DNA from 2 places in the Mesorhizobium sp. L48C026A00 genome. Region 2 is predicted to be linked to the other one. Evidence: predicted binding sites of a transcription regulator. Region 2 holds the regulator's gene; the other holds the start of a gene.
The links. The regulator PhoB, encoded in region 2, activates phosphate uptake and scavenging genes when phosphate is short. The targets are predictions, from matches to a motif close to TGTCATNNANCTGTCAT.
Positions count from the first base shown of each region.

Region 1: a site for PhoB is predicted at 2,017-2,033, ahead of X738_RS71585 (ceramide glucosyltransferase). Genes of this name have one in related genera too.

Region 1 covers NZ_AYWU01000023.1:132,529-142,273, reverse strand. The annotation lists gene X738_RS71590 (O-succinylhomoserine sulfhydrylase) at 1-694, shown strand, start outside; gene X738_RS71585 (ceramide glucosyltransferase) at 742-1,896, opposite strand; gene apaG (Co2+/Mg2+ efflux protein ApaG) at 2,156-2,548, shown strand; gene X738_RS71575 (Hsp33 family molecular chaperone) at 2,750-3,760, opposite strand; gene argF (ornithine carbamoyltransferase) at 3,908-4,819, opposite strand; gene X738_RS71565 (aspartate aminotransferase family protein) at 4,836-6,035, opposite strand; gene X738_RS71560 (GcrA family cell cycle regulator) at 6,391-6,909, shown strand; gene X738_RS71555 (magnesium and cobalt transport protein CorA) at 7,109-8,116, opposite strand; gene phoU (phosphate signaling complex protein PhoU) at 8,208-8,933, opposite strand; gene X738_RS71545 (sensor histidine kinase) at 9,136-9,745, opposite strand, start outside.
Region 2 covers NZ_AYWU01000002.1:80,426-90,170, forward strand. The annotation lists gene X738_RS47485 (hypothetical protein) at 1-90, opposite strand, end outside; gene X738_RS82100 (hypothetical protein) at 625-882, opposite strand; gene X738_RS47490 (hypothetical protein) at 1,215-1,577, opposite strand; gene X738_RS47495 (PstS family phosphate ABC transporter substrate-binding protein) at 2,354-3,358, shown strand; gene pstC (phosphate ABC transporter permease subunit PstC) at 3,479-4,867, shown strand; gene pstA (phosphate ABC transporter permease PstA) at 4,860-6,473, shown strand; gene pstB (phosphate ABC transporter ATP-binding protein PstB) at 6,486-7,301, shown strand; gene phoU (phosphate signaling complex protein PhoU) at 7,337-8,044, shown strand; gene phoB (phosphate regulon transcriptional regulator PhoB) at 8,061-8,750, shown strand; gene X738_RS47525 (ROK family protein) at 9,017-9,745, opposite strand, start outside.

The sequences.
Region 1 (9,745 bases), on a different contig from region 2:
CGACATCGCAGCCGTAGCCTCGCTTGCCGATTCGATCGGCGCGCGGCTGATCGTCGACAACGTCTTTGCCACGCCCTTGCAGCAGAAGCCGTTGCAACTCGGCGCCCATATCGTCGTCTATTCGGCGACCAAGCACATCGACGGCCAGGGGCGCTGCCTCGGCGGCATCATCCTGTCGGACAAGAAGTGGATCGACGAGAATTTGCACGACTACTTCCGCCACACCGGTCCCAGCCTCTCGCCCTTCAATGCCTGGACGCTGCTGAAGGGCCTGGAGACGCTGCCGCTGCGCGTGCGCCAGCAGACGGAAAGTGCCGGCCGGATCGCGGACTTCCTCGCCGAGCGATCGGAAATTGTCCGCGTCATCTATCCCGGCCGCGCCGATCACCCGCAGGCGGCGATCGTCAAGAAGCAGATGTCGGGCGGCTCGACGCTGATCTGCCTCGACGTCAAGGGAGGCAAGCAGGCGGCCTTCGCCTTCCAGAACGCGCTCGATGTCGTGCTGATCTCCAACAATCTCGGTGACGCCAAGAGCCTGATCACCCATCCGGCGACGACGACACACAAGAATCTGAGCGACGAGGCGCGGGCCGAACTTGGCATCGGGCCAGGCACGCTCAGGCTGTCCGTCGGACTGGAGGACACTGACGACCTGCTCGAAGACATCGAGCAGGCCTTGAAAGCCGCCAGGTAGGGATACGCGCCGAACTGCTGCGCTCTGATCTGTCAAAGCAGGCGCGGTCAGGCGCCCGACGGCGTCTCTTCCAATTCCGCAACGGCGCTGGTTTGGATGGTCATCGTGTTGCCGCGCCAGTCGACGGCACCGCTGAGCCAGCCGCGCACCCAGATGGCGGGAAGCATCACGTCCCGCGCAACCATCGCCGGGATCATGCGCAGCGACAGGTGCCAGCCCTTGGCCGAGGCGAGAGCGCATTCCGGCAGATAGGCGACTATCAGCACCGCGATGGCGGTAGCCGGCAGGCTGAAACCGGCGCCTGCTGCCGCAACCAGCGCAAGCACCAGCGGCGGCGCCGCTCCGATCAGGATCTCGGGCGCGAAAAACAGTGGGAAGGTGACGCGACGCAGGCGTGCCCAGCGGGCCTGGCGCGACCAGATTTCGCCAAATGTGCGCAAGCCGAGCGGCTGTTCGAAGGGCGCGGCAACGAGGTTGACGCGCAGTCCGAGCCCGTTGACCAGCTTGGTCGCGGCGGCATCCTCTGCAATCTCGGCGGCAAGCGCACGGATGCCGCCATTGGCGTCGAGCAATGGCTTGTTCCACAGCATGCTCTTGCCCTGGGCGAAACCGAGGCCGAGCGCCTCGCCGGTATATTGCCAGCGCGCCTGCAGCGTGTTGAGGAAAGCGCATTCGACCTCCGCCCAGAACCCGTCCGGCCGCGAGCCGATCGGCGTCGAGCAGACGAGGCCGGTGTCCTGCCGCCATGCCGTCATCAGATGCTGGACATAGTCCCTCGGCATCAGGACGTTGGAATCGGCAAGGATGACCCAGTGGTGGCGCGCGGCCTCCCAGGCCTTCACGCAATTGTTGAGTTTCGGATTGCCGCTGATGCGGTCGTCGCCGACCAGCAGCCGGGCCGGCACGGCCGGAAAGCGGGCGATCGCATCGGTGATCGGCCCGACCACCGGGTCGTCGGCATGGGCGACGCAGAAGATGAGCTCATAGTGCGGCCAGTCGAGCGAGAAGGCGCGCTCGAGCGTCTCCTCGGTAAACGGCTCGACGCCGCGCGACGGCACGACGATCGACACCGGCGGCGCCTTGGCGGCTGGCGGCGTGATCCTGCCAGGCCGCTTCAGCTTCAACGAAGCGAGCAGGATGCTGGCGAGATTGACAACAAGCAGAGCTATGGAAAGCAAGGCGGCTGTGACTGTCAATTCCATCAATATCTGGTCGCTCCAGAAAAAAACCGGCCGTATGAAAGCCGTTTTCAACAGTTCGACAGAATGCTGAGTCGCCCGGCCCTGCACACCATCCCCGGCCCTGCACACCATCATTGTCACGTGTCACTTAAATGACATTGTTGTTCGGCACCTGCGCTTAACAAATTCGGGCAACGATGGCAGACACCGAGGGGACGCACCCCATTGACCGAACTGCGGAGAGGGTCGAATGTTCCGTCTGCATAGTGTGGAGTGATTTATGTACAGCGCCGTCACGCGCGACATCGAAGTGCAGGTCAGGCCGTTCTATCTGGAAGATCGCTCCGACCCGTCGGAGAACCGCTATGTCTGGGGCTACCAGGTGACCATCGACAACCAGTCGGATGAATTCGTGCAGCTTCTGTCGCGCTACTGGCAGATCACCGACGGCACCGGCCGGGTCGAGGAGGTGCGCGGCGCCGGCGTTGTCGGCGACCAGCCTGAACTCAATCCCGGCGATAGTTATCAGTATACGTCTGGCTGCCCACTCTCGACGCCATCCGGCATCATGGTCGGCCACTACACGATGCGCAATAAGCGGGGTGAGACGTTCGACGTCGCCATCCCCGCCTTTTCGCTCGACCTGCCGGGCACGCGGCGGACGGTGAACTGAGAGAGATAGATGGCCGGAAGGTCGTGCTGCCCCTCATCCGCCTGCCGGCACCTTCTCCCCGTATAGTGAACGGGGAAAAGGGAACCCATCTATCTATCAACTGGACAACCTGTCGCAACGCTGGTGCCCCCTCTCCCCGTTCTTCACGGGGAGACGGTAAGGGTGAGGGGCAGCGCCAACGCTTCGTCAGTGATTTCAATTCTATTGAGCCGCAGCAAATTCCGCCGGGTCGAAGTCATATTGCTTCGAGCAGAATTCGCAGGCGACGTGAATGCCGCCATCCTCGGTGCTGTCCCTGATCTCGTCGGCGGAGAAGCCTCCGAGAATGCCGCGGATCTTCTCCCTGGAGCATGAGCACTGGTCGGCTACCGGCACGCCGCCGAAGACGCGCACGCCGTGCTCGTGGAACAGCCGGTAAAGCAACCGCTCGGCGCCGATCGTCGGGTCGATCAGTTCCGTCGGCTCGATGGTGCCAAGCAACGCGAGCAGTTCCTGCCAAGAATTGTCGGCCGGATCATGGATCTCCTCGCGCGGATCGCCGTCGCCACCCGGAAGGTCGGGCACGCGCATGCGTTCGGGCGATTGCGGCAGGAACTGCGCCAGGATGCCGCCGGCGCGCCATTGCTCGCGGGCACCGCCGATGCCGGGCGTCAACAGCTTGGCCACCGAAAGCCTGAGATCGGTCGGGATCTGCTCCGACTGCCGGAAATAGGTGCGCGCGGCCTCCTCGAGCGTCTCGCCGTCGAGCTGGACGATGCCCTGATAGCGCTGCGTGTGGGCGCCCTGGTCGATGGTCAGCGCCAGGACACCGCTGCCAAGCAGCGTCCGCTGCGAGGTCTCGCCGGCAGACGTCAGTGCCTCCAGCCGGTCGGCGTCGAAGCGGGCATAGGCGCGCAGCGCATGCGGCGTGGAAAAATCCGCCACCAGCATGTCGACCGGCCCGTCGGTGCGGGTCTGCAGGATGAACTTGCCTTCGAATTTGAGCGAAGTGCCGAGCAGCACCGTCAGCACGCAAGCTTCCGCCAGCAGGCGGGCGACCGGCTCGGGATAGTCATGCCGACCGAGGATCGCGTCGAGCATCGGCCCGAGCTGGACGGTACGGCCGCGCACGTCGAGCGGGCCGACCTCGAAAGGCACGACATGATCGTCGCCGGCGTAGCCGAATTCGCCGAGTTTGGGTTGATGTTCAGCCAATTGACGGGTTTCCAACATGACAAAGCTCCGGGGCGCGGCGATGCCGCCCTCCGGGGCGCATGCGTCGAAACGCGCTCGATTTGCGTGATGCGCCTGAGATAGGCATCACGCACTCCCGGATCAAGGCGGCCGGGATAACGGCGGCCCGGATCACGGTGACCCGGATCAAGCGCCGAGGCACCAGGCCAAAACCGCCTTCTGCGCGTGGAGCCGGTTCTCGGCCTCGTCGAACACCACCGAATGCGGGCCGTCGATGACTTCGTCGGTGACCTCCTCGCCGCGATGCGCCGGCAGGCAGTGCATGAACAAGGCGTCGGACTTTGCCTTCGCCATCAGTGCCGCATTGACCTGATAGGGTGAGAAGACATTGTGGCCGCGAGCACGGTGCTCCTGGCCCATCGACACCCAGCAATCGGTAACGACACAGTCGGCCTCCTGGACGGCCTCCTCGGGCGAGCGGGTGAAGTTCAACTTGCCGCCATGCGCCCTCGACCAGTCGACATGCTTCTGCGCCGGCTCGCTGCCTTCCGGCACGGCGACGTTGAGGTTGAAGCGGAACCGCGCCGAGGCCTCCAGCAGTGAATGCAGCACGTTGTTGCCGTCGCCGGTCCAGGCGATCGTCTTGCCGGCGACCGGGCCGCGATGCTCCTCGAAGGTCATGATGTCGGCCATCAGCTGGCAGGGATGGGTATCGTCGGTCAGCCCGTTGATGACGGGGACGGTGGCGTTCTCGGTCAGTTCCAGCAGCCGGTCATGCGATGTGGTGCGGATCATGATCGCGTCGACATAGCGCGACAGCACCTTGGCCGTGTCGGCGATGGTTTCGGAGCGGCCGAGTTGCATCTCGGCGCCGGTCAGCATGATGGTCTCGCCGCCGAGCTGACGCATGCCGACGTCGAAGGACACGCGCGTGCGCGTCGACGGCTTGTCGAAGATCATCGCCAGCACCTTGCCTTCAAGCGGTTTTGTCCGCTCGCCAGCCTTGAGCCTTGCCTTTCGCACGACGGCATCGTCCAGCATAAGGCGCAGATCGCCCTCGGAAACGGCGGAAAGATCGGTGAAATGGCGAAGGCTCATGTGGGTCTTCCGACTGTTATTTCGCCGCAGCCGCGGCGATGGCGTCCGACAGGCCCCGGGCGCCGGCGCGGATGCGGTCGAGCGCCTCATGGATCTCGGCGTCGGTGACGGTGAGCGGCGGCAGCAGGCGAAGAACGTTGTCGCCGGCAGGAACCGCCAGCAGATGCTGGTCGCGCAATGCCATATTCACCTTGGTGTTGGGCGCGGCGCATTTCAGGCCGAGCATCAGGCCGCTGCCTCTGATGTCTTCGATGACATCGGGAAATTCGTCGGCGACGCCCGCCAGCCCCTGCTTCAGCAGCAACGCCTTGCGCTGCACATCCTCCAGAAACCCGTCTTCCAGCACGACGTCGAGCACGGCGTTGCCGACCGCCATCGCCAGCGGATTGCCGCCGAAAGTGGTGCCGTGCACGCCGGCGGTCATGCCGACGGCGGCCTCGTCGGTGGCAAGGCAGGCGCCCACCGGGAAGCCGCCGCCGATGCCCTTGGCAACGGCCATGATGTCGGGCGTGACGCCAGCCCATTCATGCGCGAACAGTTTTCCAGTGCGGCCGATGCCGCACTGGACCTCGTCGAAGATCAGCAGCAGATCATGCTGTTCGCAGAGCTGCCTCAACCGCTTCAGCGACTGTGTCGGCACCGGGCGAATACCGCCCTCGCCCTGCACCGGCTCGATCAGGATCGCGGCGGTCTCTGATGTGATCGCCTTTTCGACGGCCTCGATGTCGTCGAAACCGACCTGGTCGAAACCTTCGACCTTGGGGCCGAAACCTTCCAGGTATTTGTACTGGCCGCCGGCGGCGATGGTCGCCAGCGTGCGGCCATGAAAAGCGCCTTCGAAGGTGACGATGCGAAAGCGCTCGGGATGGCCCTTGACGAAATGGTAGCGCCGCGCCGTCTTGATGGCGCATTCCAGCGCCTCGGCGCCGGAATTGGTGAAGAACACCTTGTCGGCGAAGGTTGCGTCGGCCAGCCGCTCGCCCAGACGGCTCTGCCCCGGAATCTCGTAGAGGTTGGAGACATGCCAGAGCTTGGCCGCCTGCTCGGTGAGTGCCGAGACCAGATGCGGATGGCTGTGGCCCAGCGAATTCACGGCAACGCCGCCGCCAAAATCGAGATATCGCTCGCCCTTGTCGGTGACCAGCCAGGTGCCTTCCCCATGGTCGAAGGCCAGGGGCGCGCGGGTAAAGGTCTCGAAAAGCGCCGAACCGCTCATTATATGCGTCTCCGGAACCGGAAAATCAAAAAGCCGCCAAAGCGGCGGCCTGTGCGGCTTATCGTGTTTTTCGGCCATGAAGTCAACGAAAACGTCGCGCAAGGACGCGCGGCAAGCTTTCCAGCGAGACGCCGGCTCATCAGCGACCGGGCAAGTTGGGGAAAACCGAAAAAACCGATTCGTGTTGGCCTTCGGACTCTTGTCACCGAGTCAGCGCATAAGGTACTTATAGGTCGAGAAATAACTAGATTTCGTGCGGCGGACCTAATCACCCGATATATGTGGTGTCTGCCCGGCGGAAGCCGGATCGTGGAAGGATTCCGATCGCCGCACATTTCAGCAGGAGCGCGGTCTCATGAATTGGACTGACGAGCGGGTCGAACTTCTTAGAAAATTGTGGTCGGAGGGGCTGAGCGCCAGCCAGATCGCCGCACAGCTTGGGGGTGTCAGCCGCAATGCCGTCATCGGCAAGGTGCATCGGCTGAAACTGTCGGGCCGCGGACGCGCGACTGCCACGCCGGCACGCCAGAAGAAGAGCGTGCAGGGATCGAGCGTGCAGAAATCGGTGTCGCGGGCCGCGAGCACTGCGCGGCATATCACCACGTCGATCGGCGCGACCGCGCTGCAGGCGCAATTCGACGCCGTACCGGTGACGCGTCATTATGTCCGTCCGGTCGAGAACGTCGTCGTGCCGATCTCGCGGCATCTGCAGCTCGTCGAATTGACCGAGCGGACATGCAAATGGCCGAATGGCGATCCGCTTTCGGAGGAGTTCCATTTCTGCGGCAACGACGCGGCCGAAACCGGACCCTATTGCAAGTATCACGCCCGCGTTGCGTTTCAGCCCGCTTCGGAGCGGCGGCGCAGTAGGTAGGGGAGTAAGGGAGTGAGGGAGTACGGCAGTACATATGGGGTGAACTGCAAAAGACTGCGCTCGTGAGGCGCCATCTTTCCCTACTGCCCTACTGCCCTACTGCCCTACTGCCCTACTGCCCTACTGCCCTACTGCCCTACTGCCCTACTGCTCTACTGCTCTACTGCTCTACTGCTCTACTGCTCTACTGCCCTACTCTTCACAGCCAGCCGCTCTTGCGGAAGCGCCAGTAGAGAACCGAGCAGACCAAAATAATCGCTCCCAGAACGACCGGGTAGCCATATTCCATCCTAAGTTCCGGCATGTCGTTGAAGTTCATGCCGTAGATGCCTGCGAGCGCCGTCGGCACCGCCAGGATTGCAGCCCATGAGGCGAGCTTCTTGGTGATCGCCGTTTCCTGGCTCTGGCCAACCAGGAGGCTCGCCTCGAAGGCAAATGCGAGCACCTCCCGCAAGCTGTCGATCTTCTCCTGGACGGTGCGGATGTGGTCGGTGACGTCGCGGAACAGCGGGTGCATGGCCGCATGGATCTGCGGCAGGTCGGCGCTGGTCAACCGGCGGCAGACTTCCACCAGCGGCAGCGCGGCGTTGCGCAGGCGCAAGAGATCGCGGCGCAGCATGTAGAGCCGCTCTATGTCGGAGCCGGTCATCGGCTTCAGCAGAACCCTGTCCTCGATCGCCTCGACCTCGTCCTCGATCTGCTCGAGCACCGGCATGTAGTTGTCGACGATGAAATCGAGAATGGCATAGAGGACGAAATCCTCGCCTTTGGCTAGCGAATGCGGGCAGCTTTCCCAATGCTGGCGAACGGCGGCATAAGAAGTCGACGGACCGTGCCTGACGCTGACGATGTAGCCGGCGCCGACGAACAGATGCGTCTCGCCGAAGGTGACGCGCCTGTCGATCAGTTGAGCCGTGCGGGCAACGATGAACAACGCATCGCCATATTGCTCGATCTTCGGCCGCTGATGCGGATGCTCGGCGTCCTCGATCGCCAGATCGTGCAGGTGGAATTGTGCCTGGACACGAAGCAACAGGTCGCGGTCCGGCTCCAGCAGGCCGATCCAGACGACATGACCTGGCTTCTTGGCCCATTCGCCGGCTTCCTCGATCGGAATGTCGGCGACACGCCGGCCGGCGGTATAGACGCTGGAAGCGACGATGGCCGATGTCGGCGGGGCCGGCGTCAGGTTCCGAACGGTTTCCATCGCTACCTCCTGGAGGCATGGCCTCGGGTCAGGATCAGGAACGTTCGGTAAAGCTTAGCCTAAATCAGCAATGGGTTCGAGAGGCAGCCGCTCACTTCGCCGGTAGCGTTGCGGGAAGCACAATCTTGTCTGTCTTGTCGCCCTTCGGCCGCTCGGCCGGCATCTGGTCGCCGGTGACGATGTAGTAGATCGTCTCGGCGATATTGGTGGCGTGGTCGCCGATCCGCTCGATGTTCTTGGCGCAGAACAGCAGGTGCGTGCAGGGCGTGATGTTGCGCGGATCTTCCATCATGTAGGTCAGCAACTCGCGAAACAGCGAGGTGTACACGGCGTCGATCTGATCGTCGCGGTCACGCACGAAGCCGATCTTTTCCACCGAGCGCGACGCGTAGACGTCGAGCACTTCCTTGAGCTGCGTCAACGCCAGGTCCGCCAAAGCCTCGATGCCGCGGAACAGGCTGGTCGGCTGGCGCCCTTCTATGACGGCAACCACGCGCTTGGCGACATTCTTGCCGAGGTCGCCGACCCGCTCGAGATCCGCCGAGATGCGGATCGCGCCGACGATCTCGCGCAAATCCGTCGCCATCGGCTGGCGCTTGGCGATGATGATGATCGCCTTGTCGTCGATCTCGCGCTGCCCCTGGTCCAGAACGGCATCGTCGCGGATGACCTTCTGGGCAAGGCCAGGGTCGGCGTTGACCAGGGCCGCAATCGCCTGTTCGACCATGCGTTCGGCATGCCCGCCCATCGCGGCAATGCGCTTCGACAGATATTTCAGCTCCTCGTCATAGGCGCTGACGATGTGCACGGACTGCATGGAGATGCCTTCCCGGGTCTTCTGGTCCGAGTCGTTCCTCGAATCCCCGCTGATACGCTAGCCGGATGACAGAAAAAAGAAAGCGATAGAGCGACGTGCGTCCACTAGGCCACAGAGTAGGCTCTAAAGTCCTGTATCCACGCATCCGGTGGTCCTAAAGTCTTCCGGTACTCGGGCCGGCGCGTGCTTAGATAGTGAGGTGTCAGTGCACCGGCAAATGCACCGTGAAAGCTGCGCCGTTGCCGACCTCCGACTTGATCGACAGCCTGGCGTTGTGGCGCGTCAGGATATGCTTGACGATGGACAGGCCAAGGCCGGTGCCCTTCTGGGTTCGGCTGTTTTCGACATCGACGCGGTAGAAACGTTCGGTGATGCGCGGGATGTGCTCCTCGGGAATGCCGGGGCCAAAGTCCCGGATGGTGATGTCGATGCCCGGTTCGGGACCGTCATCGCTGTGGGCAATCGTCACCACGACACGTCCACCCGACTGTCCATATTTGCAGGCGTTTTCCAGCAGATTTTCGAAAACCTGGAAAAGTTCATCGCGATCCCCCGCCACATTGAGTGGTCCTTTCGCGAAATCCCGCTCGATGGCAACGCCGTTTTCCCGCGCAAGCGGACCCAGCGAATCGATGACGCTGTCGAGGGTCTGGCGGAGATCGACCTCGGTTCCCGGCTGCAGATAGGGTTTCATCTCCAGCCGCGAAAGTGACAGCAGGTCGTCGATCAGGCGCGCCATGCGGCCGGTCTGGTTGTGCATGATCTGCAGGAACTGCTCGCGCGCCGCCGGGTCGTTGCGGGCCGGGCCGCGC
Region 2 (9,745 bases):
CCGGCACAGGCAGTCGACCACTCCTTGCCAATCTGCTTCGCGAATTGGTCGACAGTGAACGCCAGGAGGGAGAGCGCCAAGCACGGCCATAAGTCGACTTCCAGAATAGGCTAAAGCGCGTTGCGGCTGAACGGATCCAATGCGACGCGCTTTAAGTTCTTGTTTTTATGCATGTCGTTATCGCAAAAACGCTGCGCAGCCTCGGGTCAGGCCCGAGGGCATGCTTTTGCGCGACATGCATCTTCGATATGCCTCATAAGCTAACACGTTGGTGTACAACGATTAATAATATGTGCCGCATTTAAAGACGACTTTCTGCACTGATCACGAAGACGCAAATCAGATTGGCCACGACGCGTCGACGAGCGGTTCCCGTCGGTTAAGGATTCGTTCACCAAATCCCTATCTACTGGTCGGCAATTCACCTCCAACCCGTGACCACGGATGTACTGGCGCGGTCGAGGTGGAAGGAAAGGTCGGCCATGTGCCGGCCTTTTTGTCTGGAGGGCTATTGTCGTCGGGCACCCTCAGCTTCAAGCGCAACGGCACGCTGATCGGGCCGCCGATTCAGCCAAGCGTTGTTCGGTGGCGTCACCTTGAGCGATCGGACCGGTTCACCAGATATCAGTGTTGCCCGCGTCTCGCATTGACATGGCGTGCTAATTCCGGCGTCTCGAAGACGTAGTCGCTCCAGGCCGATTCCGGAATCTGACCGGCCAGATAGCATTCCAGCAAAAGACTTTGCTCAGGACTGAGAGGTCTCGGCGCGCGCTCATGGTCCATTCTCAGCGAGTGAAACAGACTTCTGGGCGAGTGAAGCAGATTTCCGGGCAAGTGAAACAGATTTCTGGTCACGTCCGAGACAATGAAGTGGATCGACATGTGTTCGGTCTCCTTTGACCATCCAGCGCCCAGGGATCGGGATCGATCTCCGCTCCGCTGCCTTCGGTTCGGAAAGGACCATGCGCCAAATCAAAACGCTACAGCGTGTGTTGTGCGTCCAAAGCGACGCGCGGCGCTGCAATGGCTGTTTAACGTCGAAGGCCGGATAAGGTTCAACGCGGCTGGCGGTAACGCCGATCAGGCAGCCCGAAACCCACCAGCTCGGCTCATGCTTTCGGCCTGCGCGTCTGACCGAACCGCTGCGGCAGCTGCGCAGCAACGTTTTCAAGGCGGCGCATCTTTTTAGCTGCTAGCGCTTGAATGCCGGCTGGCTATTCGCAGACCATGCGGACCCGTTTTCCGGGTTGGCTGACGTTCCTGCAGGTGAGCGGTTTCGCCGGCTCGGATGACGGCGTCGGCGGCTGTTTGGCAATCCTGGCGATTTTCCTTCTCGGCGCCGCGGAGGTGTCGATTTTGCGGGCCGCCGCTGTTTCCGGCGTTTCGGGCGCCGCAGGAAAGACATCGGTCTGCAGCAACTGCGGCTGTTCGGCTTGCGCCTGCTGCTGCGGCCGGTCCCAGAACCGCCGGACATCGAGCGGCCTTGGAATGACGACGGTGCCGTCGTAGCTGCGCGAGCAGCCGCCCCCTAGCAGCAGCATCGGGCACACGAAAAAAGGCAGGATCCGTCGCAACATCGGCAACACCCTTGCGGGATCTATAACGCGGCTTCGGTTCTACCGACAACCGTCGGAATACACTGCGGGCAAGGCTAGCGCATGACCCGGAGAATCGGAATCGATTTCGCTGGGGATCATGCGCAAAAATCAAAGTGCCGCAGCGTCCCTGGCGCGACTTCGGCGCGATTGGGTCGGGCATGTACGATTGCCTGCCCAAGCCCATCAGCCCTAAGCCCATTAGCCCCAGGCGGCGCCTTGCTCGAAAAGGTCCGCGGACGGGAAATCCAAGCGCGAGATAGCCACGTCAGCCTATCAGGTCCAGCCGATTCGGCGACGCGTTGCGACAAGACTATGGTGCGATCGCACCATACCAAAGCATGCGTCCGGTTGGAACAATAAGCGCATTCGAGTTCCGCTCCTCCAGTTACGGGCGGGAGCAGCGACCGCCGGCAAGAAGCAGGGTCAGATTTACCCCAACGGACCTGCTTCGGCGATGGCACGGCCATGACCTCCTTGGCCGCATGCAACGCGCTTCCGCCCGGATTTTCTTTTTCGGCGCCAGTTGTTCGCCTGTCCAGGCAAATGCCGGCCGCAATTCGCGCAAGCTGCTGATTCCAGCGGCAAACCACGGCCGTACCGGCGAGACCCGCGGCCCTTCCTTTTGACAGGGCTGTGCGGCGGTTACCGGGCTGACATCAAACTGTCATGTGACTGTAATAATCGGGGGCTATGGCCTCAGCGGGCGCCGAAGGAATGGCGCCGAGAGACCATTTTTCCGAACAGGAGCAGGCCACATGAAAAAATTCCTCCTTACGGCGTCGGCCGCGGCGCTTGCGCTCGCCGCGTCGGCTGGTTATGCCGCCGCGCGCGACCAGATTCAAATCGTCGGTTCGTCCACAGTGTTCCCCTTCACGACGGCTGTCGCTGAAAAGCTCGGCCAGAGCGGAAAGATCAAGACCCCGGTCGTCGAGTCGACTGGCACCGGCGGCGGCATGAAGCTGTTTTGCCAGGGCGTCGGCGAAAACACCGCCGACTTCACCAATGCCTCGCGCGCCATCAAGGATAGCGAGCTTAAAACCTGCAAAGCAAACGGCGTGACGCCGGTCGAGATCAAGGTCGGCTTCGACGGCATCGTACTGGCCAACTCGAAGGCAGGGACTGTCGTCGATCTGACCAAGGAACAGGTTTTCAAGGCGCTCGCCAAGAACGTCGCTGTTGACGGCAAGGTCGTCCCCAACCCCTACAAGAACTGGTCGGATGTCGATGCATCGCTTCCCGCGACAAAAATCGAGGTGCTTGGCCCGCCGCCGACTTCCGGCACGCGCGATGCATTCGTCGAGCTCGTCATGGATGCGGCCTGCCAGGAAGAAGTGAAGGCGGCTAATGAAAAGGGCTGCGGCGAGATCCGCGAAGACGGCGCTTTTGTCGAGGCCGGCGAAAACGACAATCTGATCGTCCAGAAGCTGGAAGCCAACCCCAACGCCTTCGGCGTCTTTGGCTTCTCGTTCCTTGACCAGAACGCCGACAAGCTGCAGGGCCACAAGGTCGATGGCGTCGAGCCGACTTTCGAGAACATCGCATCCGGCGATTACGGCGTTTCCCGCTCGCTCTTTGTCTATGCCAAAAAAGAGCATGTCGGCGTCATCCCCGGCATGCAGGAGTTCATCGCCGAGTACACCTCGGAGGCTGCATGGGGTCCTGATGGTTATCTGGCCGACAAGGGCCTGATCCCGCTGCCGGACGCCGAGCGCGCCAAGTCGGCCGAAAACGCCAAGGCCCTGAAGGGCATGGGCTCCTGATGTTTCGGGGGTCCGAGCGTACCGCTCTGACCCCTCATATCCTAAAGCACAAAGCGCGGGACCATAGGTCCCGTGCTTTGAGCCGGTGAATGACCGGCGGTCGAGGGGACGTCCCGAATCATGGTCGGTTATCTCGTTGTTCTTCTGGTGGTTCTGGCCGCTGCTGCCTATTGGCTCGGCCGGACCCGCGCCATTGCCAGCGTCAATGGCAACGTCGCGCGACTGCATTCGCTGCCTGGCCAGCATGGCATGTTTCTGGCGCTTTTTGCTGCCGGTCCCGCGCTGCTTGCGATCGTGTTGTGGTCGCTGGTGACGCCAGGAATTGAATCGTCGATCGTTACCGACCGCTTCTCCTCCGAGTTGTCGGGAATGGGCGTCCCGCAGGTCGAAGCTTTCATCCGCGACGCTCGCGCGATGGCCTTTGGCGGGCTTGTCGGCTTTGCCGATCCAACGAAAGAGGCGGCCGCCGCGCTCTACAAATCGGTCCATGCGACCAGCACCTGGATCATCTGGACCGTCGCGCTCGTGCTTTCCGCGTCCGGATTTTACTGGGCCTATTCACGCATCGCACAGGCCTACCGGGCGCGCCACGTGGTCGAGCGCGTTCTTCGCGCATTCTTGATCGCCTGTTCGGTGGTCGCGATCCTGACGACGATCGGCATCGTCCTGTCGCTGATCTTCGAGTCGCTGCGGTTCTTCCAACAGGTGCCGTTCTACAAGTTCCTGTTCGGCACGCATTGGTCGCCGCAGAGCGCCTTCACCGGCGCGGGAGCGGAGGCCGGGGCGGTCAACGAGGACATTTTTGGCATGGTGCCGCTCTTTGCCGGCACGTTGCTCATCACCTTCATCGCCATGCTGGTGGCTGCGCCTATCGGGCTGATGGCTGCGATCTACCTTTCGGATTACGCCTCCAAAAGCGTCCGCGCGGTCGCAAAGCCGGTTCTGGAAATCCTCGCCGGCATTCCGACCGTCGTCTACGGCTTCTTCGCCGCGCTGACGGTTGCGCCCTACTTCCGCGGTATCGGCGAAAGCCTGGGCCTCAACGTCGCGTCTGAATCCGCGCTCGCCGCAGGCGTGGTCATGGGTATCATGATCATTCCCTTCGTTTCCTCGCTTTCCGACGATGTGATCAACGCCGTTCCGCAATCCCTGAGAGACGGTTCCGCGGGCCTCGGCGCGACCAAGTCGGAAACCATCCGCAAGGTGGTCCTTCCCGCTGCCCTTCCGGGCATCGTTTCGGCGATGCTGCTTGCCGTCAGCCGCGCAATCGGCGAAACGATGATCGTAGTCATGGCGGCGGGGCTGGCGGCAAACCTCACGGCAAATCCGCTCGAAGCGGTCACCACCGTGACCGTGCAGATCGTGACACTGCTTGTGGGCGACCAGGAGTTCGACAGCGCCAAGACGCTTGCAGCCTTCGCACTCGGCCTGGTGCTGTTCTGCATCACGCTTACCCTCAACATCGTCGCTTTGCGCGTCGTCCAGAAATACCGAGAGCAATATGACTGATGCGATCTCGTCATTCGGCGGCGTCGGACGGCCGGTCAGCGTTCATACCGACGATGCCGCGAAGGCGCGGCTGAAGGGCCGCTACCGCACGGAAAAATGGTTCAAATGGCTCGGCGCCGCAGCTGTCGCGTTGGCCGGCTTGTTCCTTGTGCTGCTCCTGTCGACGATCGTCACGCAGGCGATTCCGGCGCTGCGGCAGAACTATGTGACGCTGCCGATCGATCTTTCAGCGGCCAAGGTCGACCCGGCGAAACTCGACGAAGTGAACTACGACGCCATCGCTCAGGAAGCGCTTACGGCAAAATTTCCGGATGTGAAGAGCCGCCAGGACAAGCGCCTTCTGCGCGGGCTGATTTCCACCGGCACAGGCGTGTTCCTGCGCAAGGATATTGCGGCTGATCCGGGGATGCTCGGAGGAACGGTGGACTATGCGGTTCCAGTTGACGATTTTGCCGACCTCTATCTCAAGGGTTTGCTTGCCGACGTCGGTTCGGACGAAGCGATTTCGACAAGCGTCACGCCTTCGGAAACCAGCGGCGACATCGATCTGACCTTCGGCGACGATGCCATGCTGGCGCTGGCGCGCGGCCATGGTGCGACCGAGGGCGAAAACGGCATGTTTACGCTGACGAGCGGCGCGTCGTCGCTGCTGGTCGCGTTCAATGGCGGCACGGTCAAGCTGACCTCGCTGTCGTCTGCGGCCAACGGCACGGTGATCGCAAAAGGCACGGTGATCGAGGCGCTGGACAGCACGGCGCCCGCCGCGAGCGGCCAGGCATTCCTGCGCGTCATCGAGACGCCGGAAGCATCGCGAAAGATTTCGGACAAGGTGATCGTCTGGCTCGACACGCTGAAGAGCGCCGGCCTGATCGAAAGCCGGTTCAACTCGATCTTCTTCTTCACCGGCGCAAGCCGCGAGCCGGAATTGGCTGGTGTCTGGGGCGCGGTCGTCGGATCGTTCCTGACCATGATCGTAACCCTCGCAATCGCCTTCCCGATCGGCGTTTCAGCGGCGATCTATCTTGAGGAATTTGCGCCCAAGAACCGGCTGACGACGATGATCGAAGTGAATATCAACAATCTGGCGGCGGTGCCTTCGATCGTCTTCGGCCTGCTTGGACTTGCCGTATTCCTGAATTTCTTCGGCATGCCGCGCTCAGCCCCGGTGGTCGGCGGCATGGTGCTGGCGCTGATGACCCTGCCGATCATCATTATCGCCTCGCGCGCTTCGCTGCGCGCCGTGCCGCCTTCGATCCGCGAGGCGGCGCTTGGCATCGGAGCGTCCAAGGTCCAGACCGTATTCCATCACGTCCTGCCACTGGCGATGCCGGGCATCATGACCGGCACCATCCTCGGAATGGCGCATGCGCTCGGCGAAACCGCGCCGTTGCTGATGATCGGCATGGTCGCCTTCATCGTCGACATTCCCGGCGGCTTCACCGATCCCGCGACGATCCTGCCGGTGCAGATTTTCATGTGGGCGGATTTCCCGGAAGCGGGATTCCAGCAGAAGACTTCGGCGGCGATTTTGATTTTGCTGGTGTTTTTGGTCATCATGAACGCCATCGCGGTGATACTGCGCAGGCGCTTCGAGCGGCGCTGGTAAGGAGTAGAGGATATGAACATCATGACGGAAGCCGGCGTCGAGCAGAAACTGAGCAGCGCAACCAACGCCCCTTCGATCAAGATGAAGGGCGAAAAGGTCTCTGTTCACTACGGCGAGAAGCGAGCTCTGTTCGACGTCGATCTCGATGTCCGCGAGCATCAGGTGACGGCGTTGATCGGGCCATCGGGCTGCGGCAAGTCGACGTTCCTGCGTTGCCTGAACCGAATGAACGACACCATCGATATCGCGCGGGTGAGCGGCAAGATCACGCTCGACGGCGAGGACGTCTACGATCCGAAAATCGATGTCGTCGAGCTGCGAGCTCGCGTCGGCATGGTATTCCAGAAGCCGAATCCGTTTCCGAAGTCGATCTACGAAAACGTCGCCTACGGTCCGCGCATCCACGGCCTGGCCAGGAGCAAGGCTGAGTTGGACGGCATCGTCGAATCGAGCCTGAAGAAGGCCGGCCTGTTCAACGAGGTCAAGGATCGCCTGCTCGAGTCGGGTACCGGACTGTCCGGCGGACAGCAGCAGCGCCTGTGCATCGCGCGCGCCATCGCGGTGTCGCCGGAAGTGATCCTGATGGACGAGCCCTGTTCGGCGCTCGATCCGATCGCCACCGCCCGCGTCGAGGAACTGATCGACGAACTGCGCCAGAACTATACGATCGTCATCGTCACCCATTCGATGCAGCAGGCGGCGCGCGTGTCGCAACGCACGGCGATGTTCCATCTCGGCTATCTGGTCGAGGAGGGCGCGACCGACAAGATGTTCACCAACCCCGACGACAAGCGCACCCAGGACTACATCACCGGCCGGTTCGGCTGAGCGGTCCGGCGAATTTCGAACACGAGGACAGCACCATGGGTGAACACACCGTCGCATCTTTCGACGAGGAACTGGAGCACATCGACCGGCTGATCCGCGACATGGACGAGCTCGCCGCCGCAATGGTCGCGGCCTCGATCCGCGCGTTGCTTGCGTCGGACAATGCGATGGCGCAGCGCGTCGTCTCGGACGACGCCATCATGGATGCGAGGCAGCGCGAACTCGATGACAGCGCCATCACGCTGATCGCCAAGCGGCAGCCGATGGCGCAGGATCTGCGCGCCGTGGTTGGCGCAATCCGCATGGCGGGCGATCTCGAGCGCATCGGCGATCTGGCCAAGAACATAGCCAAGCGGGTCAGCGCAGTCGGGCAGAGCGCGACGCCGCGTAATCTGTCGCACGGTATCGACGCGATGGCGGACCTCGTTCTTGTGCAGCTGCGCGGCGTGGTCGAGCACTATGTGTCGCGCGATGCCGGCGCGTTGAAGGAACTGCGCGCCGACGACCAGAAGATCGACGTGAAATACACGGCGGTTTTTCGCGAGCTCCTGACCTACATGATGGAGGATCCGCGCAACATCACCGCCTGCACGCACCTTCTGTTCTGCGCCAAGAATCTCGAGCGTATCGGCGATCACGTCACCAACATCGCCGAAAACGCCTACTTTGTCGTGACCGGGCAGCAATTGCCGGCGGATCGCCCGAAGCTCGACGAAACGACGATGTCGGCGCCGGCGACATGACAGGAGTGACCGGCCGATGATCGCGCCGCGCATCATGGTGGTGGAGGATGAAGAGCCGCTGGGCGTCCTCCTCCGTTACAATCTTGAATCCGAAGGCTATCAGGTCGAGGTGGTGACGCGCGGCGACGAGGCCGAAATCCGGCTGCAGGAAAACGTGCCCGATCTTTTGGTGCTCGACTGGATGGTGCCGGCGGTTTCCGGCATCGAGCTTTGCCGGCGCCTTCGGGTGCGCCCCGAAACCGAGCGGCTGCCGATCATCATGCTGACCGCGCGCGGCGAGGAGAGCGACCGGGTGCGCGGCCTTTCGACCGGGGCCGACGACTATCTGGTCAAGCCGTTCTCGACACCGGAATTCATGGCCAGGGTCAAGGCGCTGCTGCGCCGCGCCAAGCCGGAAGTGCTGTCCAGCGTGCTCAAGGTCGGCGACATCATGCTCGATCGTGAATCGCACCGGGTATATCGCAAGAAGAGCGAGATCCGGCTCGGGCCGACCGAATTCCGGCTGCTCGAATTCATGATGCGCCACCCCGGCCGGGTCTTCTCGCGCAGTCAGTTGCTCGACAATGTCTGGGGCGAGACGATCTACATCGACGAGCGCACGGTGGACGTCCATGTCGGCCGGTTGCGCAAGGCGGTCAACAATGGTCGCATGCCCGATGTCATCCGCACCATCCGCGGCGCGGGCTATGCTATCAGGGAAGACTAGGGGATGTGCTGATATTCAGGTGATGCCGGCCTGCGAACGGCTGATACCTGCGCTTACCTACAGCGCCGCGCGCCCTGTTGGGCACGCAAAGCACGCTGTAGAACTTTGATTTTGCGCACGACCTTTCCGAAATCGACCTCGATTTCGGGGTCATGCGCGGGCTCACGTACCCAAAAGTACGCTCCGCTCCGGTTCTCGGAACCCACCATTCTCGACTCGGCCTGACCTGAATCTCAACACACCCCAAGTCGCGACCCGGGAATCCTTCAAGCCACGTTCTTTCCGACCGAGCCGGCTCGTGCCTGGATGCTCGGCGCGAAAATCTCCTGATCGACGAAGCTTAGCGCCCGCATGGCGCAGCCTTCGCGGATCAGCGGCAGCTCGTTCGGCTCGGTGTCGAAGGAAATCGAACCCGAATGCTGGCCGCCGGCGGTCTGGGCGATAGCCTCGCGCAACGCCGGCTCAATCAGGTCGAAGGCGGCAGCGCTGGCGCCGACCATGGCCACCGGCGCCGGATCGATCAGCGCAAACAGGCTGCCGAGCCCGAAGCCGAGCGCCTCGCCGGCCTTGCGGTAGGCTTCCCGCTCCGGTCCGTCCATCTCGCGCGCCCGGGCCGCCAAGGCCCGCATGTCGGCGTCGCTGACATCGGCGACCGGCTCGGCGTTCTCGCTCAACAGCCTTGCGTTGCGCCAGATGGCGTAGTTGCCGGCATAAGCCTCGATGCAGCCGCGCCGCCCGCAGCGGCAAAGCGCGCCGCCCGGCCGATGGATCATGTGGCCGAATTCGCCGCCTGAGGAGTGGGTGCCGGTGAACAGCTCGCCCTTCAGCACCAGCCCCATACCGATGCCGTGCGAGAGCAGGATGGCGATGAAATCGTCGCGGTAGCGATCCGGGTGGCGCCAGCGCAGCGCCACGGCCATCATGTTGCAGTCGTTCTCCATGATGGCCGGGATGCCGAACTCGCGTTCCAGAATGTCGGCGAAGGCGATGTTCGT